Regions from separate parts of the Enterobacter mori genome, predicted to be linked through region 1. Evidence: predicted binding sites of a transcription regulator. Region 1 holds the regulator's gene; the other holds the start of a gene.

Evidence for each region. Region 1 encodes Fur, which represses iron uptake genes when iron is present. Its sites were predicted from a motif close to ATAATAATGAGAACNACTATCAA; they were not measured.
Region 2: the regulator Fur is predicted to act here: its motif matches at 4,325-4,347, upstream of N2K86_RS12115 (TonB-dependent siderophore receptor).

Annotation. Positions count from the first base shown of each region.
Region 1 covers NZ_CP104285.1:1,291,844-1,301,840, reverse strand. The annotation lists gene pgm (phosphoglucomutase (alpha-D-glucose-1,6-bisphosphate-dependent)) at 1-409, opposite strand, end outside; gene seqA (replication initiation negative regulator SeqA) at 434-982, opposite strand; gene ybfF (esterase) at 1,166-1,939, shown strand; gene ybfE (LexA regulated protein) at 2,068-2,355, shown strand; gene fldA (flavodoxin FldA) at 2,511-3,041, shown strand; gene fur (ferric iron uptake transcriptional regulator) at 3,333-3,779, shown strand; gene chiQ (ChiQ/YbfN family lipoprotein) at 3,922-4,248, opposite strand; gene chiP (chitoporin ChiP) at 4,296-5,693, opposite strand; gene glnS (glutamine--tRNA ligase) at 6,139-7,806, opposite strand; gene nagE (PTS N-acetyl glucosamine transporter subunit IIABC) at 7,977-9,932, opposite strand.
Region 2 covers NZ_CP104285.1:2,553,847-2,563,843, reverse strand. The annotation lists gene N2K86_RS12135 (bifunctional helix-turn-helix transcriptional regulator/GNAT family N-acetyltransferase) at 1-284, shown strand, start outside; gene N2K86_RS12130 (YciI family protein) at 324-620, opposite strand; gene tonB (TonB system transport protein TonB) at 842-1,564, shown strand; gene yciA (acyl-CoA thioester hydrolase YciA) at 1,603-1,998, opposite strand; gene N2K86_RS12115 (TonB-dependent siderophore receptor) at 2,097-4,283, opposite strand; gene N2K86_RS12110 (septation protein A) at 4,464-5,003, opposite strand; gene N2K86_RS12105 (YciC family protein) at 5,017-5,760, opposite strand; partial or broken gene N2K86_RS12100 (YkgJ family cysteine cluster protein) at 5,786-5,875, opposite strand; gene ompW (outer membrane protein OmpW) at 6,059-6,691, shown strand; gene yedF (sulfurtransferase-like selenium metabolism protein YedF) at 6,735-6,968, opposite strand; gene yedE (selenium metabolism membrane protein YedE/FdhT) at 6,965-8,176, opposite strand; gene trpA (tryptophan synthase subunit alpha) at 8,346-9,155, opposite strand; gene trpB (tryptophan synthase subunit beta) at 9,155-9,997, opposite strand, start outside.

The DNA.
Region 1 (9,997 bases):
GTGCGCCACCTTTTTTGTTGTGCACAAGGATTGCGTTAGAGACCGCAGGCGTTGGCGTGAAACCGTTGTTCTCCTGAACAATCACATCCACACCATTCGCTGCCAGCACTTCCAGTACGGAAATAAACGCCGGTTCAGACAGGGCGTGAGTATCTTTCCCTACGTAGCATGGACCGGTGACGCCATTTTTGGTGCGCTCTTCCGCGATGGCCTGGGCAATGGCCAGAATGTGCGGTTCGTTAAAGCTATGGCGCGCCGCACTGCCGCGGTGACCAGATGTACCAAACTTCACTGCGTGTTCTGCGTTGCCCACGACCGGCTTCAGTACGTAATACTGCGCAGTCAGTTGAGCGACGTTAATCAAATCGCTTTGTTGTGCAGGTTGGCCTGCACGGCTGTGATTTGCCATTGCCTGGTCCTTTTGATGCAAGGGTTAAATTGTACCGCAAACCTTTTCAATCAATTCCGCCGGGAACTGCATGGACTGCATGATATGTTCAACCATGCTGCACTTGCGGCCCGTATTGGTATTGGTGATGACCCAGTACGGTGTGCCAGGGACATGTTTAGGTTTGGTTTGATTGCCATTTTGCAGCAGCGTCTGTTCGTCGCCCGCGAAATAGACACGGGTGCGACCGTGCAGCGACTCGGTCGCTTCAGCAAACGCGTTGTTATCCAGTGAATGAAGTGTAGACAGCACCAGCATAAAGCGGTTAACCGCCTTTTTCTGCTCTGCATATTCATCAGACAGCAATAGTTCACGTACTGCGCGCACTTTATCCTTTGCCGGTATCACGGCAGGTTTTGCTTGTGCAACAACGCTCGGCTGAGACACGACATCTTTTGTGACAGGGGTAGCAGGCTGTGAGGCGGCGGAAATTTTAAGCATACGCCGTAAAATGTCGGACGCGCTCTCCCCGATATGCCGCGTCTGGCTGGCAATAAACTGATAGAGTTCGTCATCAACTTCGATTGTTTTCATCTTAATCCAGTGCGATATCTTATCTGAATACAAGTCGTTGGGATTATAAGGTCAAATCCCAACAGCGGATAGCGTCAAACCCGGCAGGCGGCAAAAGTCAGATTAAACTGGATCCTTGCAGCCGGGCGGCAGAATGGTCAACATGATACCCTAACCTGACATACGTAAAAAAAGAACTTTGCCATGAAATTGAATACCCGAGCGCAATCTGCACAATCGCCGAACAATAATTCTCCCATCGTACTGGTTCACGGGCTGTTTGGTAGCCTGGATAACCTGGGCGTGCTGGCGCGCGATCTGGTTTCCGACCACGATATTTTTCAGGTTGATATGCGCAATCACGGTCTTTCCGGGCGTTCCGACGAGATGACCTACGCGGCGATGGCGCAGGATCTGCTGGATACGCTGGATGCACATAGCCTGCAAAAGGTAACGCTGATCGGGCATTCCATGGGTGGCAAAGCGGTGATGGCCCTGACGGCGCTTGCGCCAGAGCGTATCAACGGGCTGATTGTCATTGACGTCGCGCCTGTGGATTACAACGTCCGTCGTCACGATGAGATTTTCGCCGCTATTAATGCGGTCACAGACGCGGGTGTCGCGACGCGCCAACAGGCTGCCGCCGTGATGCGTGAGCATCTGGATGAAGAAGGCGTCGTGCAATTCCTGCTGAAGTCATTCGTCGACGGGCAATGGCGTTTTAACGTGCCGGTGCTCTGGGAGCAGTACAATAACATCGTGGGCTGGGAAACCGTCCCCGCGTGGCCACACCCTACCCTCTTTATTCGCGGCGGAAATTCTCCTTATGTTACCGATGCCTACCGCGACACGCTCCTGGCCCAATTCCCGCAGGCCCGAGCCCATGTGATCGCCGGTGCCGGGCACTGGGTTCACGCCGAAAAACCGGACGCTGTACTGCGCGCCATTCGTCGCTATCTCTCTGATACTGCAAATTGATTAAAAAGAGAGCGACTGGAAGGTTGTGGGCTTCCAGTCGTTGGCGTGCCGTTTTCGGTGATGTATGATGGCGCGCTTATCGCCCGGGCATTAGCAGGGCGGCGTATTTCCCCCGAAGTCTCAGAATCATGGCCAAAGAACAAACGGACCGTACGACACTAGATCTGTTCGCGAATGAGCGTCGACCGGGACGACCGAAAACGAATCCGCTCTCGCGCGATGAACAGCTGCGTATTAATAAACGCAACCAGCTTAAACGCGATAAAAATCGTGGGCTTAAGCGTGTCGAACTGAAGCTGAACGCCGATGCTGTCGATGCACTGAATGAGCTGGCCGAGGCGCGTAACATCAGCCGCAGCGAACTGATTGAAGAGATGTTAATTACTCAACTTGAGACATTGCGCAGCAAGGCATAAGTCTGAAAATCCCCTTTATGACCCTTTTCATGTAGCACAGAGTGCAGTCCTGCGCGATAGCAGTTTCCGCGGGGTTGCCTGTTCTGCTATTATTGCCCTTATCCGTGGACAAATTGCGCCACCATACCATTAAGTTTCAAGAGGTTATTTTACTCATGGCAATCATCGGCATTTTCTTCGGCAGTGATACCGGCAATACCGAAAATATCGCAAAAAACATTCAAAAACAGCTCGGTAAAGACGTTGCCGATGTGCACGACATCGCCAAGAGCAGCAAAGAAGATCTCGAAGGCTATGACATCCTGCTGCTGGGTATCCCGACCTGGTACTACGGTGAAGCGCAGTGTGACTGGGACGATTTCTTCCCAACCCTGGAAGAAGTTGACTTCAACGGTAAGCTGGTCGCGCTGTTCGGTTGTGGCGACCAGGAAGACTACGCAGAATACTTCTGTGACGCATTGGGCACCATCCGCGACATTATTGAACCGCGCGGTGCTGCTATCGTGGGCCACTGGCCAACGGCGGGTTACCACTTTGAAGCCTCTAAAGGCCTGGCAGATGACGACCACTTTGTCGGCCTGGCCATCGACGAAGACCGTCAGCCGGAACTGACCGCTGAACGCGTTGAGAAATGGGTTAAGCAGGTTCGCGAAGAACTGAACCTCGACGACATTCTTAACGCCTGATTTCACGGTGGCGCAACTCCGGTTGCGCCCGTTTACCAGGTAAAACCGATTAAATTAATTGCTACAAACTTTTAACTTTTTCGTTCAGACCTGTACAATATCCCCCTGGTAAAAAGTGGATGCCATCGAACAAGTTTGTTGGTGATACCACGTTTTTATAAGCATACTTTGCTTGAGACTTGCAGTTTTCATTTAGCCATGGCAGTTCTATAATGAGACGCAATATCCCAAGTGCATTTTCTGTCACTTCTTCTTTAGAAGTGAATCGTTTAGCAACAGGACAGATTCCGCATGACTGACAACAATACCGCATTAAAGAAGGCTGGCCTGAAAGTAACGCTTCCTCGGTTAAAAATCCTTGAAGTGCTTCAGGGGCCAGACAATCACCATGTCAGTGCGGAAGACCTCTACAAACGTCTTATCGACATGGGTGAAGAGATTGGGCTGGCAACCGTGTATCGTGTGCTGAACCAGTTCGATGACGCGGGCATTGTTACCCGTCATAACTTCGAGGGCGGTAAATCCGTTTTCGAGCTGACCCAGCAGCATCATCACGATCACCTGATCTGCCTCGATTGTGGCAAGGTTATTGAATTCAGCGATGATTCCATCGAATCACGCCAGCGTGAAATCGCCGCTCGTCATGGGATTCGCCTGACCAACCACAGCCTGTACCTGTACGGTCATTGTGCTGAAGGCGATTGCCGCGAAGACGACCACGCGCACGACGCGAAATAATATCGTGTTTATACTCTGAGCCAGCCGTAAGGTTGGCTTTTTTTTTGCGCAAAAAAGCCCGGTGGCGCTGCGCTTACCGGGCCTACGGGCTATGACACCTTTGTAGGTCCGGTAAGCGCAGCGCCACCGGGCGTAAAGCAACTTATTTATTGTTACTGCGAATCTCGCTCCAAATCTTATCGCAACGCTTCGCCACTTCCTGATCGTTACCGGTTTTACGCGCCTGAATGCAGGCCTGGTAATCCATCACGCGGACGTTTTCCTGCGTCGCAAACTGCTCATGCGCTTTCTCTTTCTTCAGCACGTTCAGCACGCTCTGGCAGGCTTCGATTTTCTCCGGCGACCCTTCCGCTGTATTGATACAGGCGCTATAGGCCTCCTTCAGGCGGGAATCTTCTTTTGGTGCCTCAGTCTGAGCACACGCCACCAGCCCTGATGCCAGCAACGCGACGATTACGATTTTTTTCATCATGTGCAGTCTCCATACCGGCGGGACATTGCCCACCGGTGTGTTCATCAGAAGATAGTGAATGGCGCGATGACCATGAATTTCACGTCACGTTCATCCTGGAAGATGTTGCCGTAACCGCCCGCGTAGCTCGGGATATCGGAGTGGTTGTCATACTGCGTGAAGTGCAGTTTGAACATCGTCCCTTTTGCACGTCCATCCTGCAGGGTGTAGATCGCATCCAGGCTGTAAGAAGACTCTTTCAGACGATAGTTTGGATCGTAGTACGCGTCCGGTGTCGCCATATCTGCAGGTTTTGCGTCCCAGGCGTAAGCGTAAGATGCCCCCACAGCCCAACCCGGCAGGTTCCAGTTTTTCAGGTCATACATTGCACCGAAGAACACGGCTTTTTCGCCGTCGGCGTTGAAGTCAGAGCGGTTATCCCACCAGATATCGAGACGACCATTTGAGGACGCATAGGTTGGCGTCATACGCTGCAGGAAATAGCCCTGCTGCCCTTCAGCCTTCACCCATGTCCCTTCCAGACGTAAATCAACCTGGCCCACTTTGTAGCCGAAGGTCAGCGCCTGCAGCCATGCAGTGCCGTCATAGATATCGTTAACGGTGCCATTGCTGGCTTTATCGCGCGTGCCGTAGAACTGGTAGCTGGTGCTCAGCGGGCTGCCTGCAATATCAAATTTGTAGCTGGCTTTAGCAAAATACTGATCGATATAACCTTCCGCCTGACCAAATGCAGCTTCCAGGACCAGATCGTTTTTGAAGTCGTATTTCGCGCCCAGCGAGTGGAGGTAATCGACTTTGGTTTTCTTATCGTTCTGGTAGAACTTGTCCATCTCAATGTGCCACGGTGCTTTGTACTCGTTGGTCCACATATAGGAGAAGCTCAGCGCACCCGCATCGCCGTAGTCAAAGTTAGCCCCGGCCTCCGCGCCCTGGTAGGTACCCGGCATAAAGCTCCAGTGCGGCGCTAACAGTGTTTGACCGGTTGGCTGAATATAGCCCCCACGTGCCCACACCGGGCCGTATTTGAATTTCGCTGCTGCCTTGTACAGGCTGACACCGCTTTTATCGCCAGACCAGTCTTCTTTATACGCTTTGTTACTGGAGGAGAAGGCGATTTCGTTCGGGTGTCCGCTGTCGCCGTTTTCAGCCATTTCAATGGCGGTGAAGGCAGCAATATCCAGACCGAACATATCCGCGGCATAGCCTGACTGGAAGTCCAGGTTAGCGTTCCAGGTGGAGTGAGAAAGGTTGGTTTTGTATTTGTCTTCAGTGACGTCTTTACGGTCACGCTCACGCTGCCAGTAATAAATACCGCCCGTGAGGGTAGAATCTTCGATGAAACCCGCGGCCTTTGCCTCTGGTGCTACCACCAGGCCCGATATTGCTGTCACACCGGCGATAGCCAGCGCCAGCGCACTACGTTTGCCACTGAACGTACGCATAGATTATTCCTCTTTGACGAATTAAAACGCCTCAACGGCGAAAATATAAAAGACCAAAAGGTCAGGGGTAGTTAGAAATACCCTCGAATTAACTACCGCCTTTAGGTTATTTTTCGCGACGCGAATTATCAATGCTTTTCCGTGGGCAAAAGTCAGGATTATGACGAAGTGCACATAATTCGTAGTGCTTTGTAACATTTAGAGGAGAGCGAGGATTGGCGGGGAAATATCAGAAATTTCAGCGGGTAGCGCAGGCACTTACTGTTTATTTTTCATCCTTTTTGTATTTCGGAGAAGTACAAACTTTTTTTAGAAAAATAAGTAGCACCACATTGACCTAATATTTTAGCGGCTTATCTTTAAGCCCTGGCTTAATACCATGATCATAAATAAAAAAAACGCCGCAATAAGCGGCGTTTGTCTCTCCTTGACCAGAGCAGCAATATTATTCGCCGATCTTAGCCCAGGTGTCACGCAGGCCGACGGTACGGTTAAATACCGGTTTTTCTGCGGTGCTATAACGGCTGTCCAGGCAGAAGTAACCTTCACGCTCGAACTGGAACGCTTTACCCGCTTCAGCCGCTTTCAGGGACGGCTCAGCGTAACCCTGCCTGATAACGAGTGATTCCGGGTTAATGGTCGCCAGGAAATCTTCAGCCGCGCCTGGGTTAGGCACGCTGAAGAGACGGTCGTACAGGCGGATTTCGACAGGCAGCGCATGCGTCGCGCTCACCCAGTGAATAACGCCCTTCACCTTACGACCATCAGCAGGATCTTTACTCAGCGTTTCTGCATCGTAAGAACAGAAGATGGTGGTGATGTTACCTTCTGCATCTTTCTCAACGCGCTCAGCTTTAATCACGTACGCATTACGCAGACGGACTTCTTTACCCAGCACCAGACGCTTGTACTGCTTGTTCGCTTCTTCGCGGAAGTCAGCACGATCGATCCAGATCTCGCCGCTGAACGGCACGTCGCGGGTGCCCATCTCCGGCTTGCTCGGATGGTTAGGCATAGACACCAGCTCGCTCTCGCCCTGCGGGTAGTTTTCGATAACCAGTTTAACCGGGTCGATCACCGCCATCGCGCGCGGAGCGTTTTCGTTCAGGTCTTCGCGAATGCAGGACTCCAGAGATGCGATCTCAATGGTGTTGTCCTGTTTGGTGACACCAATACGTTTGCAGAACTCGCGGATAGACGCGGAGGTATAACCACGACGGCGCAGACCGGAGATGGTCGGCATACGCGGGTCATCCCAGCCTTCAACGTGCTTGTCGGTCACCAGCAGGTTCAGCTTACGCTTGGACATCACGGTGTATTCCAGGTTCAGACGAGAGAACTCGTACTGACGCGGATGCACAGGAATGGTGATGTTATCCAACACCCAGTCGTACAGACGACGGTTGTCCTGGAACTCCAGCGTACACAGAGAGTGCGTAATGCCTTCCAGCGCATCGCTGATGCAGTGGGTGAAGTCGTACATCGGGTAGATGCACCACTTGTTACCGGTCTGGTGGTGTTCCGCAAACTTGATGCGGTACAGCACCGGATCGCGCATCACGATGAACGGAGACGCCATGTCGATTTTGGCACGCAGACACGCTTTGCCTTCTTCGAAGCCACCGGCACGCATTTTTTCAAACAGCGCCAGGTTCTCTTCCACGCTGCGATCGCGGTATGGGCTGTTTTTGCCCGGCGCGGTCAGCGTACCGCGGTACTCACGGATCTCATCTGCAGACAGTTCGTCAACGTACGCCAGACCTTTGCCGATCAGTTCAACCGCGTAAGCGTACAGCTGATCGAAATAGTCAGAGGAGTAGCAGATATCGCCAGACCAGCTGAAACCCAGCCATTGCACGTCGTTCTTGATGGACTCAACGTATTCGATGTCTTCTTTTACTGGGTTAGTGTCATCGAAACGCAGATTGCACTGGCCCTGATAGTCTTGCGCAATACCAAAGTTCAGGCAGATAGATTTTGCATGCCCAATATGCAGGTAGCCGTTCGGCTCCGGCGGGAAGCGGGTATGAATTGTGGTGTGCTTACCACTGGCCAGATCTTCATCGATGATCTGACGAATAAAGTTACTCGGGCGGGCTTCTGCCTCACTCATCGTGGATTCCTCAAAGCGTAAACAACGTATAACGGCATATGATCTTATAACCCGGACGTAGTGACAACCCTTAAAACGTCTCTTGAGAAAATAATGGGGGCATTTGCTGCAAAAAAAAAGCGGCGGAGGATACCCCCCGCCGCTTAAGGCATGACTCTACTCAGGAGCGATTACTTGCCTTTAATCTCATACAGTGGCGTTTGGCCCGCAACCACCTGACCTTTCGCCTGCAGAACCAGACCGCTGAAGTCGTCGATGTTGCTGCACACCACTGGGCTTATCATGGAGCGCGCATTGGCGTTCAGGAAGTCCAGATCCATTTCCAGAATCGGCTGGCCTGCCACCACTTCAGCGCCCTCTTCCACCAGGCGAGTAAAGCCCTGGCCGTTCAGCGCAACGGTATCGATACCCATGTGGACAACGATCTCCGCGCCTTTTTCAGTTTCGAGGCAGAACGCGTGGTTAGTGTTGAAGATTTTCACGATAGTACCGGCTGCAGGAGACACAACGGTTTTGTCCGTTGGCTTCACGGCTACGCCATCACCCACCGCTTTACTGGCGAACGCTTCGTCAGGGACCTGCTCAAGGTCTACCACATCACCGGTGATCGGAGAAACCAGCGCAGCAACCGTCACTGCGTTAGGAACCGCTTGCGGCTTCGCGACCGGGGCAGCAGCCGTCGTCGCAGGAGCGCTGTCGGCTGATGCCGCCGCTACCGGGCCACGGGCTACCACTTTCTTCATTTCGTCACCGATGGATTCCGCTTTGGCACCCACGATGACCTGGATAGTTTGTTTGTTCAGTTTTACCACGCCCGATGCACCCAGGCGCTTACACATCGCATCGCTTACCTGCGCGGAGTCACCCACGGTGAGACGCAGACGAGTAATACACGCATCGATGGCTTTCAGGTTGTCTGTCCCGCCAACAGCGGCAATATAGCTGGTCGCCAGCTGGGTCAGACCTTCTTCGGTATTGCTATTGGCTTCGCTGGTAACCACGTCATCTGTAGCATCTTCGCGACCCGGCGTTTTGAGGTTAAACATACGAATAACCGCAGTGAACAGCACGAAGTAGATAACGAAGAAGATCAGGCCCATCACCATCAGCATCCAGACGTTGCTGCTTGCCGCCGGCAGGTTGTACATCAACACATAGTCGATTGCGCCTGCGGAGAAAGAGAAGCCAGCGTGGATACCCAGAAGAGTGGCAACAAACAGGCTGATACCGGTAAGCACCGCGTGCATCAGGTACAGCAGCGGAGCCAGGAACATGAACAGGAATTCCAGCGGCTCAGTTACGCCAGTCAGGAAAGCGGTAATCGCAACAGACAACAGCATACCGCCAACCATTGGACGGCGCGCTTTCGGCGCAGCCAGGTACATTGCCAGCGCCGCGCCCGGCAGACCAAACATCATGATTGGGAAGAAACCGGACATGAACATGCCCGCGGTGCCGTCCCCCGCATAGAAGCGGTTGATATCACCGTGGAATACCGCACCTGCCGCGTTGGTGAACTCACCAATCTGGAACCAGGCGATGGTGTTCAGTACCTGATGCAGGCCGGTTGGGATCAGCAGACGGTTGATGAAACCGAAGATGCCCGCCCCCATTGCGCCCGCAGACACGATCCACTCGCCGCCCGCATGGATAGCATGCTGCACCGGCGGCCAAACGTAACCAAAGATGGCGGCCAGAACCAGACAGAAAAAGCCCGTCGCAATCGGCACAAAACGTTTGCCACCGAAGAAGCTCAGGAAGTCTGGCAGCTTAATGTTCGCCCAGCGGTTATATACCGCACCACCGACCAGACCGGTAATGATACCCGCCAGGACACCCATGTTGATTTCAGGGTTGATGGTGACCATCGCTTTCGTGAGGATAAAGTAACCCACAGCCCCTGCCAGTGCCGCAGCACCAGCACTGTCTTTTGACCAGCTTGACGCCACGCCGATGGCGAAAATCAGCGCCAGGTTGTCAAAAATTGCGCCGCCTGCCTGGGCAATAAACGGCACGTTAAGAAGATCGGGTTGCCCGAATCGCAGCAGCAGCGCTGCAACCGGTAGCACGGCGATAGGGAGCTGCAAAGCCCTACCGAGGCGCTGGAAAAAACCTAAAATATTCATCCTATTCCCCCTACGAGACCCTTTGTTAAGACTCGCGCATAAACTATGTTTTTATTGTGTCACGA
Region 2 (9,997 bases), 1.3 Mb from region 1:
CCATTGACGGTGAAGATTTAGATCCGGGTGAGGCGCATCTGCGCTGGTTTATTCTGGACGACGGCTGCCGGGGTCACGGGGTGGGCAAAAAACTGTTGAGCGAGGCCATGAAGTTTTGCGACAGCGAGGGCTTTTCTGCCGTGCATCTCTGGACGTTCAATAAATTAACCGCTGCCCGCCGCCTGTACGAATCCTTTGGCTTTACGCTAGCGAAAGAGTGGGAGGGCGATCAGTGGGGCAGTCGTATCATTGAGCAGCAGTTCACCCGATTCAAACAGGTTTAGCCATGCGATAAAAAAGGCTCCTTGCGGAGCCTTGAGGCATCAAAAGACTTTTTTGTACGGGCGCACCGTGACTTTTTCGTACACACCGGCAGCCACATACGGATCGGCATCAGCCCAGGCGGTAGCCGCTTCCAGAGATTCAAACTCGGCAATGACCGTAGAGCCAGAAAAACCCGCGGCGCCAGGATCGTTGCTGTCTACCGCAGGCATAGGCCCAGCGGTCAATAAGCGGCCTTCATCCTGCAGCAGCTGTAAGCGTGCAAGGTGGGCAGGGCGAACAGACTGGCGTTTTTCCAGGGATTCAGCGACATCTTCAGAGTAAATCACATAAAGCACGGCGAAGCTCCTTAACCGTTAAAAGTGCCAGTTACGTTATGTGAAAGGGCAAATGACTGCAATGTAAAGATAAAAACAATGTTAAAACCCTGATCTAAATGCCCCTTTTTTCGCCGCTCTGGCGCTTAAATTGCGCTTAGACCAAGTGTCTTATTGAATATGATTGCTATTTGCATTTAAAATCAGGGTTCGGTTTTTTAACGTTGATGATTATGACTTCGATGACCCTTGATTTACCTCGCCGCTTTCCCTGGCCGACGCTGCTTTCTGTCGTGATTCACGGTGCCGTTGTGGCGGGTTTACTCTATACCTCGGTTCATCAGGTTATTGAAATGCCAGCGCCAGCGCAGCCAATTTCCGTGACCATGGTTTCGCCAGCGGATCTTGAGCCGCCGCAGGTTGCACCTCCGCCGCCACAGCCGGTTGTGGAACCTGAGCCTGAACCCGAGCCTGTCCCGGAACCCCCGAAGGAAGCGCCGGTGGTGATCCACAAACCGGAACCTAAGCCGAAACCTAAGCCGAAGCCAAAACCGGTGAAGAAAGTCGAAGAGCGTCCGAAACGCGAAGTCCGCCCGGTCGAGACGCGGCCAACACAGCCGGTAGAGAATACTGCGCCTTCGCGTCCGGTGATGAACAACACCGCAACGGCCACGAAGCCGACCGTTACAGCGCCTGCGGGGCCAAGGGCGCTCAGCCGCAACCAGCCTACCTATCCGGCGCGTGCTCAGGCGCTCCGTATTGAAGGGCGCGTGCGGGTGAAGTTTGACGTTACCTCAGATGGCCGCGTTGACAATGTGCAAATCCTTTCTGCGCAGCCTTCAAATATGTTTGAGCGCGATGTAAAGGCAGCGATGCGTAAATGGCGCTATGAAGCCGGTAAGCCGGGCAGTGGATTGATAGTGAATATTGTTTTCCGCCTGAACGGCGGGGCACAGATGGAATAAAAAAAGCCTCCGAAAGGAGGCTTTTTTTTGCCTGACGATCAGGCTTTAGGGAACTGCCGAGGTTTACCCTCGTTGTCGACCGCCACGTAAATAAACAGCGCTTCTGTAGCTTTGTAACGTTGTCCAATCGGTTCGGATGAAACCTTCTTCACCCACACTTCGATATTGATGGAGATTGATGTGTTGCCGCGTTTTACGCATCGCGCATAACAGCACACCACATCACCCACGGCCACCGGACGCAGGAAGGTCATACCGTCTACCCGGACCGTCACCACTCTCCCGTGCGCAATCTCTTTTGCCAGGATTGCGCCTCCCATATCCATTTGCGACATTAACCAGCCGCCAAAAATATCGCCGTTGGCATTCGTATCCGCAGGCATTGCCAGCGTGCGTAAAACCAGTTCGCCCTGCGGGGCGTCGTTTATTGTCATTATGTTTAACTCGTAACTGAAGACTTCAGGCGGGATGCTACTATGAATCGTGACTATAGAGAATAGGGTATAGCGCCCGCACAGCAGGCGCTTGAGGGTTAGAAGGAAAGGGTTACGCCTGCATAGTATGCGCGGCCGGGTTCGTTGTAGGTCGATGCGCCGTCATTTTCTCGGTAGATTTGCTTATCAAACAGGTTGCTAATCCCGGCGTTCAGGCGCAGTTTTTTAGTGAGCTGATATTGGCTGCCAATCCCGACGATGGAATATGCGCCGATCTCTTTATCTGACATGGCGCCTTTCTCATTGCGAATTTCAGCATTTTCACGCGGCTTCTGGCGTCCGTACATTGTCCAGCTGACGTTCGCTGAAAGCTTGCTGTTAACCTCCCAGTCGAGCATCGTGTTGACGGTATATTTGGGGATAATCGACAGCGGGTTGCCAGTGTCTTTATTTTCAGACTGAATCATATATGTCGCATTGGTACGCCAGGTAAGCGCGTCGCGGATAACCGGTACGGTCAGATTCCCTTCCAGCCCCTCAACCACCGCTTTTCCGCCATTCTCCCACTGGAGAATATTCACGCCGCTACTCGTCTGGCCCAGTACGTCAGTGCCTGAAACGATCTTATTCTTGTAATCATTTCGGAACCAGGTGATGCCTGCCTCGTATCCTTCCAGCGCAAAGGCCAGGCCAATCTCTTTGTTAACGCTGATTTCAGGATCCAAATCCGGATTACCTAGCAGGTAACAGCTTCCCTCGCTAACGTTCGTCGGGCAGCCGTTGCCGCGGGTAGAAAGTAAATACCCTTCGCTTGACTGGTAAAGGTTAGGCGCTTTAAACACCCGGGCGATGCCCGCCTTAACCTTGAACATTTCGCCGAGGTCCTGGGAAACGTTCAGGCTAGGGCTCCAGTTGCTGCCGAATGCGTTGTGATAATCAAAGCGGATCCCGGGAATGAGGTTGGTGCCCTGGCGTGCTTCAATATTGTCTTCAAGATAGATGCCGGTGAGGTCAGCGCTGTTTTTGCTGTTACGCTCGGACGCCGTGCCGGGAACGCCGTTAATCACTTCCCCGGAGACGTTTGTCGCCTGCATGGAGGCCGGATCATTAAGCTCATCGCGGTTCCACTCTGCTCCGACCGTCAGAGTCTGTTCGACCAGCCAGAACAACGGAATGTTCAGCTCGCCGGTGGTACGGTATGACTCGAGCCGGCTGGTGTTGTACTTGTCGGTATTGATCATCCCCTCAACTTTGCCCGTGGAGCCTTCCTCCAGGCGGGTATTATTGGTCTTCTCATAATAGACGCCGACCTTTGACTGGCCCCAGTCCCAGATCCCGTTGTGGGTCAGGCCATAGCTCTGGCGATACATGCGGTTGGTTTCGTGCCCATACAGGGACGAGACGACGCCATTGGGGCTAAGGTTGCCGTTGCTATACTGGGTATCGCCTGCATAAATGTTGCCCTGGCGGCTGTAGGCGTAGTCAAAATCGATAATCTGCTGCGGTGTGAGTTTCCAGGAGAGCAGGGCATTGATGTCTTTATTGCGTACGCCTTCTCGCCCGGCGGCATAGGAGCCATTTTGTGCCGTGTTGATATCCTGAGCGTCCGCGTCGGTTTTATTGATGTTCCCGTATAGGCGCATGGTCAGCGCATCGCCTGCTAACGGTCCGTTGATATCAAAATTTGCGCGCCTGGTCGCCCCCTCTTTGTCATTTTCAGGCTGATTGGTGTAAAGGGAGAGCGATCCGTGCCAGTCTGTGGTCGGGCGTTTAGTAATAATGTTGACGACGCCCCCGGCAGCGCCCGAACCATAGCGGGCGGCTGCCGGCCCACGAAGCACCTCAATGCGCTCGACCATTTCTGGCGGTACCCAGTTCGTATCACCGCGGCTATCGCGCTCGCCGCGCCAGCTGTAGCGTACCGAGTTGCGGGAGGTTACCGGAACACCATCAATCAGAATCAGGGTGTTCTCCGGCCCCATGCCGCGAATATCTATCTGACGGTTATTACCACGGCTGCCCGTCGCGCTGTTACCGGTGAGGTTAACACCGGGCATTTTACGAATAATTTCTGACAGGTCGTTAACCGGTGGATCTTTCTCAATGTCCTTTGCCGTGATGATGGAAACCCCGGGCTGTTGCTTCAGTGCTTCTTCGGCGGTCGCCTGAACGACCATGGTTTCACCCTCGGTGAGGGTATCATCTGCTGCATGCGCGCCATGGCTTAATGCCGTAAGGATGGCCAACGTAAGTGAAGCGGGGGCAAATCTTATTATATTATTCATCAACTCATTTCCATTTGTTAAAAATGCGATGAAGAATATTAATGATAGTGATTCTCATTACAATAAAGTGGCAGTAATCTCCACAAAATCTTCATGATTCAGACATTCTTGAAGAAGACGGTTTAGATTGTGAAAGGAAAGAGGAGAAGGCCAGACCGTGCCGCGATCTGGCCAGGAACATCAGTTTTTATCGTCCTGAGGCATGTGTCGATAGATATAGACACCGCTCAACAGCGTGAAGATCAGCGTCAACGCGGTCAGGCCAAAGACCTTAAAGTTGACCCAGATGTTCTGCGGTAGCCAGAAAGCAATGTAGATATTGGCGAGGCCACAGAGAATAAAGAACACCGCCCAGGCGACATTCAGACGGGACCACACCTCTTGCGGCAGCGTAAGCTCTTTGCCCAGCATGCGCTGGATCAACGGCTTTTTCATCACCCACTGGCTGATCAGCAACGCACCTGCAAACAGCGCGTAAATCACCGTGACCTTCCATTTAATGAATTCATCATTGTGGAAGAACAACGTCAGGCCACCAAATACAGCCACCATAATGAAGGTGATCAGCGCCATTTTTTCAACTTTGCGGTAACGCACCCAGCTGTAAATCAGCACGATAGCGGTAGCAATAATCAGCGCCGTCGTCCCGGCATAAATGTCGTACAGCTTGTAAAACGCAAAAAAGACGACCAGCGGTAAAAAATCAAGAAACTGCTTCATTCTACGATCCCAATTACTGACGAATTAACATATACAGGCGGAACAAGTAGACCAGCAGAACTGCTGATATCAGGTTGCTCAGCGTATTAGCAACGACCGCGCCAACGTTCGGCGTTAACACGGCAAAGTTTGGTGCAAATAATAACAGTAGCGTTTTGGCAAGGAGCCAGCCGATCACAGCAGGTGCCACCAGACGTATGTTCGCCCACGCAAGCCTGATGCTGCTGCGCATCGCAGTAAAGATGCCCATCTTCTCCTGCACAATCATTACCGGCGCGAAAGAGAGCACGATAGCCAGTAATACACCCGGCACCACGACCAGCATAATCCCCATTTGTACCAGCAGCGTGGTTAAAAAGATGAGGATGAAAAGCTTAGGGAGTACTGGCGCGCTGGCGCCAATGGCGCGCAGGGCACTGACGCGATGACCCGCTGAAACGAGCTGAATCATCAGCAGCACGCCGCCCGCCAGAACAGCATTACCGATCAAACCTGAAAATGTGGATGCCGCGGACGCCCGCAGCAGGATCTGCTGTTGCTCTGGCGTCATGTTTTGCACCAGTTCAAATAACCCCACGCTACCGGCAAGATGGTCGCCCTGGCTCAGGCTGGCAATCTGTTCTTCACTCGGTGAGAACGCATGACCAAGCACCACCGTGATAAAGGCGCATAGCAACGCGATCAGTAAAAAGGTAATGAACTGATTGCGGAAAAAATTTCCCGTGTCACGGTAGACGGACTTCGCCGTGATAGACATGCACTCTCCTTGAGTATTGCAGGTGTTAATTAGCCGGCAATTGTACACCGGATAAGAGTGCCGTGGCAGCATCAAGGCTTGTATGGAAAAGCATATCTTTGTAAAGCGGCAGTAATTTTTCGCTCATCACTAAAATTTGATGTAGAACCCACCTGGCGGGTTAAGTTTGATTATCAAAAATTAACCCAGATCAATGAATGTTAACTTACTGGTTTTAATGTGATCTGTGATAGATCACTTAATACTCTTTTGTGAGTATATTCTCATCCGCACTTAAAACCACAACGATGGAGCGGATATGAAAAAATTAGCGGTGGCAGCCCTTATCTTAAGCAGTCTCTCTGGTGGCGCGTATGCGCATGAAGCAGGCGAATTCTTTATTCGAGCCGGTTCGGCAACGGTTCGCCCAACTGAAGGTTCCGATAGCGTACTGGGAATGGGCGGCTTTAACGTCAGCAATAATACCCAGTTAGGTTTGACCTTTACCTATATGGCGACAGAAAACATCGGCGTTGAGCTTTTGGCCGCAACGCCGTTCCGTCATCGCGTTGGCCTTGGGCCGACCGGCGATATCGCCACGGTGCACCATCTGCCGCCGACGTTGATGGCGCAGTGGTACTTTGGCGATGCCAGCAGCAAGGTGCGCCCATATATTGGCGCGGGTGTAAACTACACGACCTTCTTTGACGAGAAGTTTAACGACACGGGCAAAGCAGCCGGGCTTTCCGACCTCAGCCTGAAAGACTCATGGGGTATGGCGGGGCAGGTAGGTCTTGATTATCTGATTAACCGTGACTGGTTGATCAACGCCTCAGTCTGGTACATGGACATTGATACTGACGTTCGTTTCAAAGCCAATGGCCAGCAGCAAAGTATCAATACCCGTCTGGATCCGTGGGTATTTATGTTCTCAGCGGGTTATCGTTTCTAACGCGTGCTCTTCAATGCGCCCTGTTCAGGGCGCATATTATCGATTATTTCTGAATCAAATAACGAATGGTTGGTCCATCCTGCTGAATATCCAGCACGGTATAACCGTGGTTTTTGGCGTCCAGAGGAATGTTATTGATCGACTGCGGGCAATCGCTCACCACTTCCAGAATTTCACCTTTCTTGAGCTGCGGTAGTGCCTCAAGCGTGGCAACAGCCGGGTAAGGACAAGGTTCACCCACCATATCGAGGCGATAGTCAGGCACGATCTCTTTCATGCGGCATTCTCCTGCGTTGCAGTTTTGACGGTGGCACGACGGAAGAAGCGCTTCTCCTGTGCAATAACCAGTAAAAAGGCGATAAGCAGCAGGGCATAGGTCACCACGAGCCCACCGAGTGGGCCAAAGGTGTTCAGCAGATTAACCTTGTCCCAGTTCGTGGCCAGTACGGGGGACACGTCATCCCAGTAGTAGGCCAGGATGGTGGAGCCAATCACATTTCCGACTCCCACCCACCAGTAATGCACCTGACCTTCGACGGCGCGATACATCCAGCCGGTCTCACAGCCCCCTGCCAGCACAATGCCGAAGCCAAACAGCAGCCCGCCGATGACCGCGTTAGGACCCGCCCACATGATTTTCGGTTCCACGCCAAGCTGAACATAGCTGAAGATGCCGATCGCGCTCACGGCCATCCCGGCAATAATGGCTTTCGCCATCATGGTGCGCCCGGTGATCCACATGTCGCGAAACGCTGAGGTAAAGCAGATCTGCGCGCGCTCAATCAGCAAACCAAAGCCAACGCCAAACAGCATTGCCAGCCCCAGTTTTGGATGATTCAGCGCAGTGGACAGCGCCCAGGCGATCATGGCGAAAAAGACCAGCATACCCAGACGAAAACGGCGGCGAGCCTGAGTGGGTTTTTGCGTTAATGGCGATGCGGCGCTAACTTTGGTCATTTTTACCGGAATACGGAAAAACGGCAGAAGCGTGAATTTTGCGCCAAAGTAAGAGCCAATTGCGGTTGCCACGGCAAAAAACCAGGCGTGGAGCGAAAACTGTGGGATCCCGGTGAAGAACGCCGCCAGATTACAGCCCATCGCCAGACGCGCGCCAAACCCTGCGATAATCCCACCGGCTACCGCCTGCAGGATGCGGATACGGCTTTTCGGCATGCGCAGCTTCACGTTGTTAGCCCACAGAGCCGCCGCGAAGCAGCCGCCGAACATCCCGATAATCATCATCCCGTCAATACGGGTGAGCGGGGTACCGTCCAGGTGAATGAGCTTAAAGTAGCCCCACTCTTCAGCGTGGATACCAGCCAGCTGCAGCAGCTGTCCACCCCAGCGGGTAAATTCCCCGGTGACGGCCCAGAAGGTGCCGGTAATGCCAAAATAATAAGTAGAGAGAATACCCGCCGCGATAACGGCCGGTACAGGTGACCAGAACTTAACCAGGTAAGTCTGTTTGAAATGTTGCCATGACATGTGTAAGCCTCTGAACTCAGAAGGTATAAACAGAAAGAAACCGAATCATACGCTTACGGCAGAGTTTGAAAAGTCATTCGCACCGAGAATATCGACGCGATCAATTTTGACGTAACTCGAAAGGGGGATAAGGGGAACCGTCTGGCAGTCACGCCAGACGGGGAGTGCATCATGCTTTGCGGGTTGCCGCTTTCATCTCGGTCACGAAGGTCTTTAGCTCCGCCAGCATCTGGTCTGGCTTATCCACGTTTTTCTCGATGATTTTTACGATGGCGGAACCGGAAATCGCCCCGGCGGCCTTCGCATCGATTGCGGCAGTAACCTGATCCGGGGATGAAATACCAAAGCCCTGCAGCGGAGGCGCGGCATGGTATTCAGCTAGCTTCTCCACCAGATGATGCAGAGGCAACGCCGCTTTATTCTCGGCACCGGTCACGCCCGCGCGGGAGAGCAGGTAGGTATACCCGCGTCCGTAAGAGGCAATCTGGCGCAGCAGTTCATCATCGGCGTTCGGCGGGCAGATGAAAATCGGCGCAACGTTATGGCGCATCGCCGCCTGGCGGAATGGGGCCGACTCTTCAACCGGCACGTCTGCCACCAGAACGGAGTCGACGCCCACGCGCGCGCACTCTGCATAGAACTCATCAATACCGCGGTTAAAGACCAGGTTGGCGTACATCAGCAGGCCGATCGGAATGGTCGGGTGCTTCTGGCGAATCGCTGCCAGCATCTCGAAACACTGGGTTGGCGTCACGCCGGAGGCGAATGCGCGCAGCGTCGCATTCTGGATGGTCGGGCCATCCGCCAGCGGGTCAGAGAACGGAATACCCAGCTCCAGCGCGTCGGCACCGGCTTCAATCAGGGTATCGATAATCTTCAGCGACTGCTCCGGGCCCGGGTCGCCCAGAGTGACGAAGGGAACGAACGCGCCTTCCTGGCGGGACTTCAGTTCAGCAAATGCATTATCGTAGCGTTCCATCAGATTTCCCCTCGTGCTTTCAGAATATCGTGAACGGTGAAGATGTCTTTGTCACCGCGACCGGAAAGGTTCACCACCAGCAGCTGTTCCTTTTCCGGATTTTCTTTAATCATTTTCAGCGCATGCGCCAGCGCGTGCGAAGATTCCAGCGCCGGGATGATCCCTTCGCTGCGGCACAGCGCTTTGAAGGCTTCCAGCGCTTCGTCATCGGTAATGGAGACATAGTCCGCGCGCCCGGTGCTGTTCAGATACGCATGCTGTGGCCCGACGGACGGGAAGTCGAGGCCAGCAGAAATAGAGTAAGACTCTTCAATCTGGCCCTCATCGGTTTGCATCATCGGGGATTTCATTCCGAAGTAGATCCCTACGCGACCGTGCTTCAGCGGCGCGCCGTGCTCACCGGATTCGATCCCGTGACCGGCAGGCTCGACGCCAATCAGACCGACGCTGGTGTCGTCAATGAAATCAGCAAACATGCCGATGGCGTTAGACCCGCCGCCAACGCAGGCGATCACAGCATCCGGCAGGCGACCCTCTTTCTCGAGGATCTGCGCTTTGGTCTCTTCACCAATCATGCGCTGGAATTCGCGTACGATAGTCGGGAACGGGTGCGGGCCCGCCGCGGTACCGAGCATATAGTGCGCGGTTTCGTAGCTGCCAGACCAGTCGCGCAGCGCTTCGTTACAGGCATCCTTCAGCGTTGCGGAGCCGCTGTGCACCGGGATCACTTCTGCCCCCATCAGGCGCATACGGAAGACGTTCGGAGACTGACGCTCAACGTCTTTCGCCCCCATATAGATGCGGCATTTCAGGCCGAGCAGGGCGCTGGCAAGCGCAGAGGC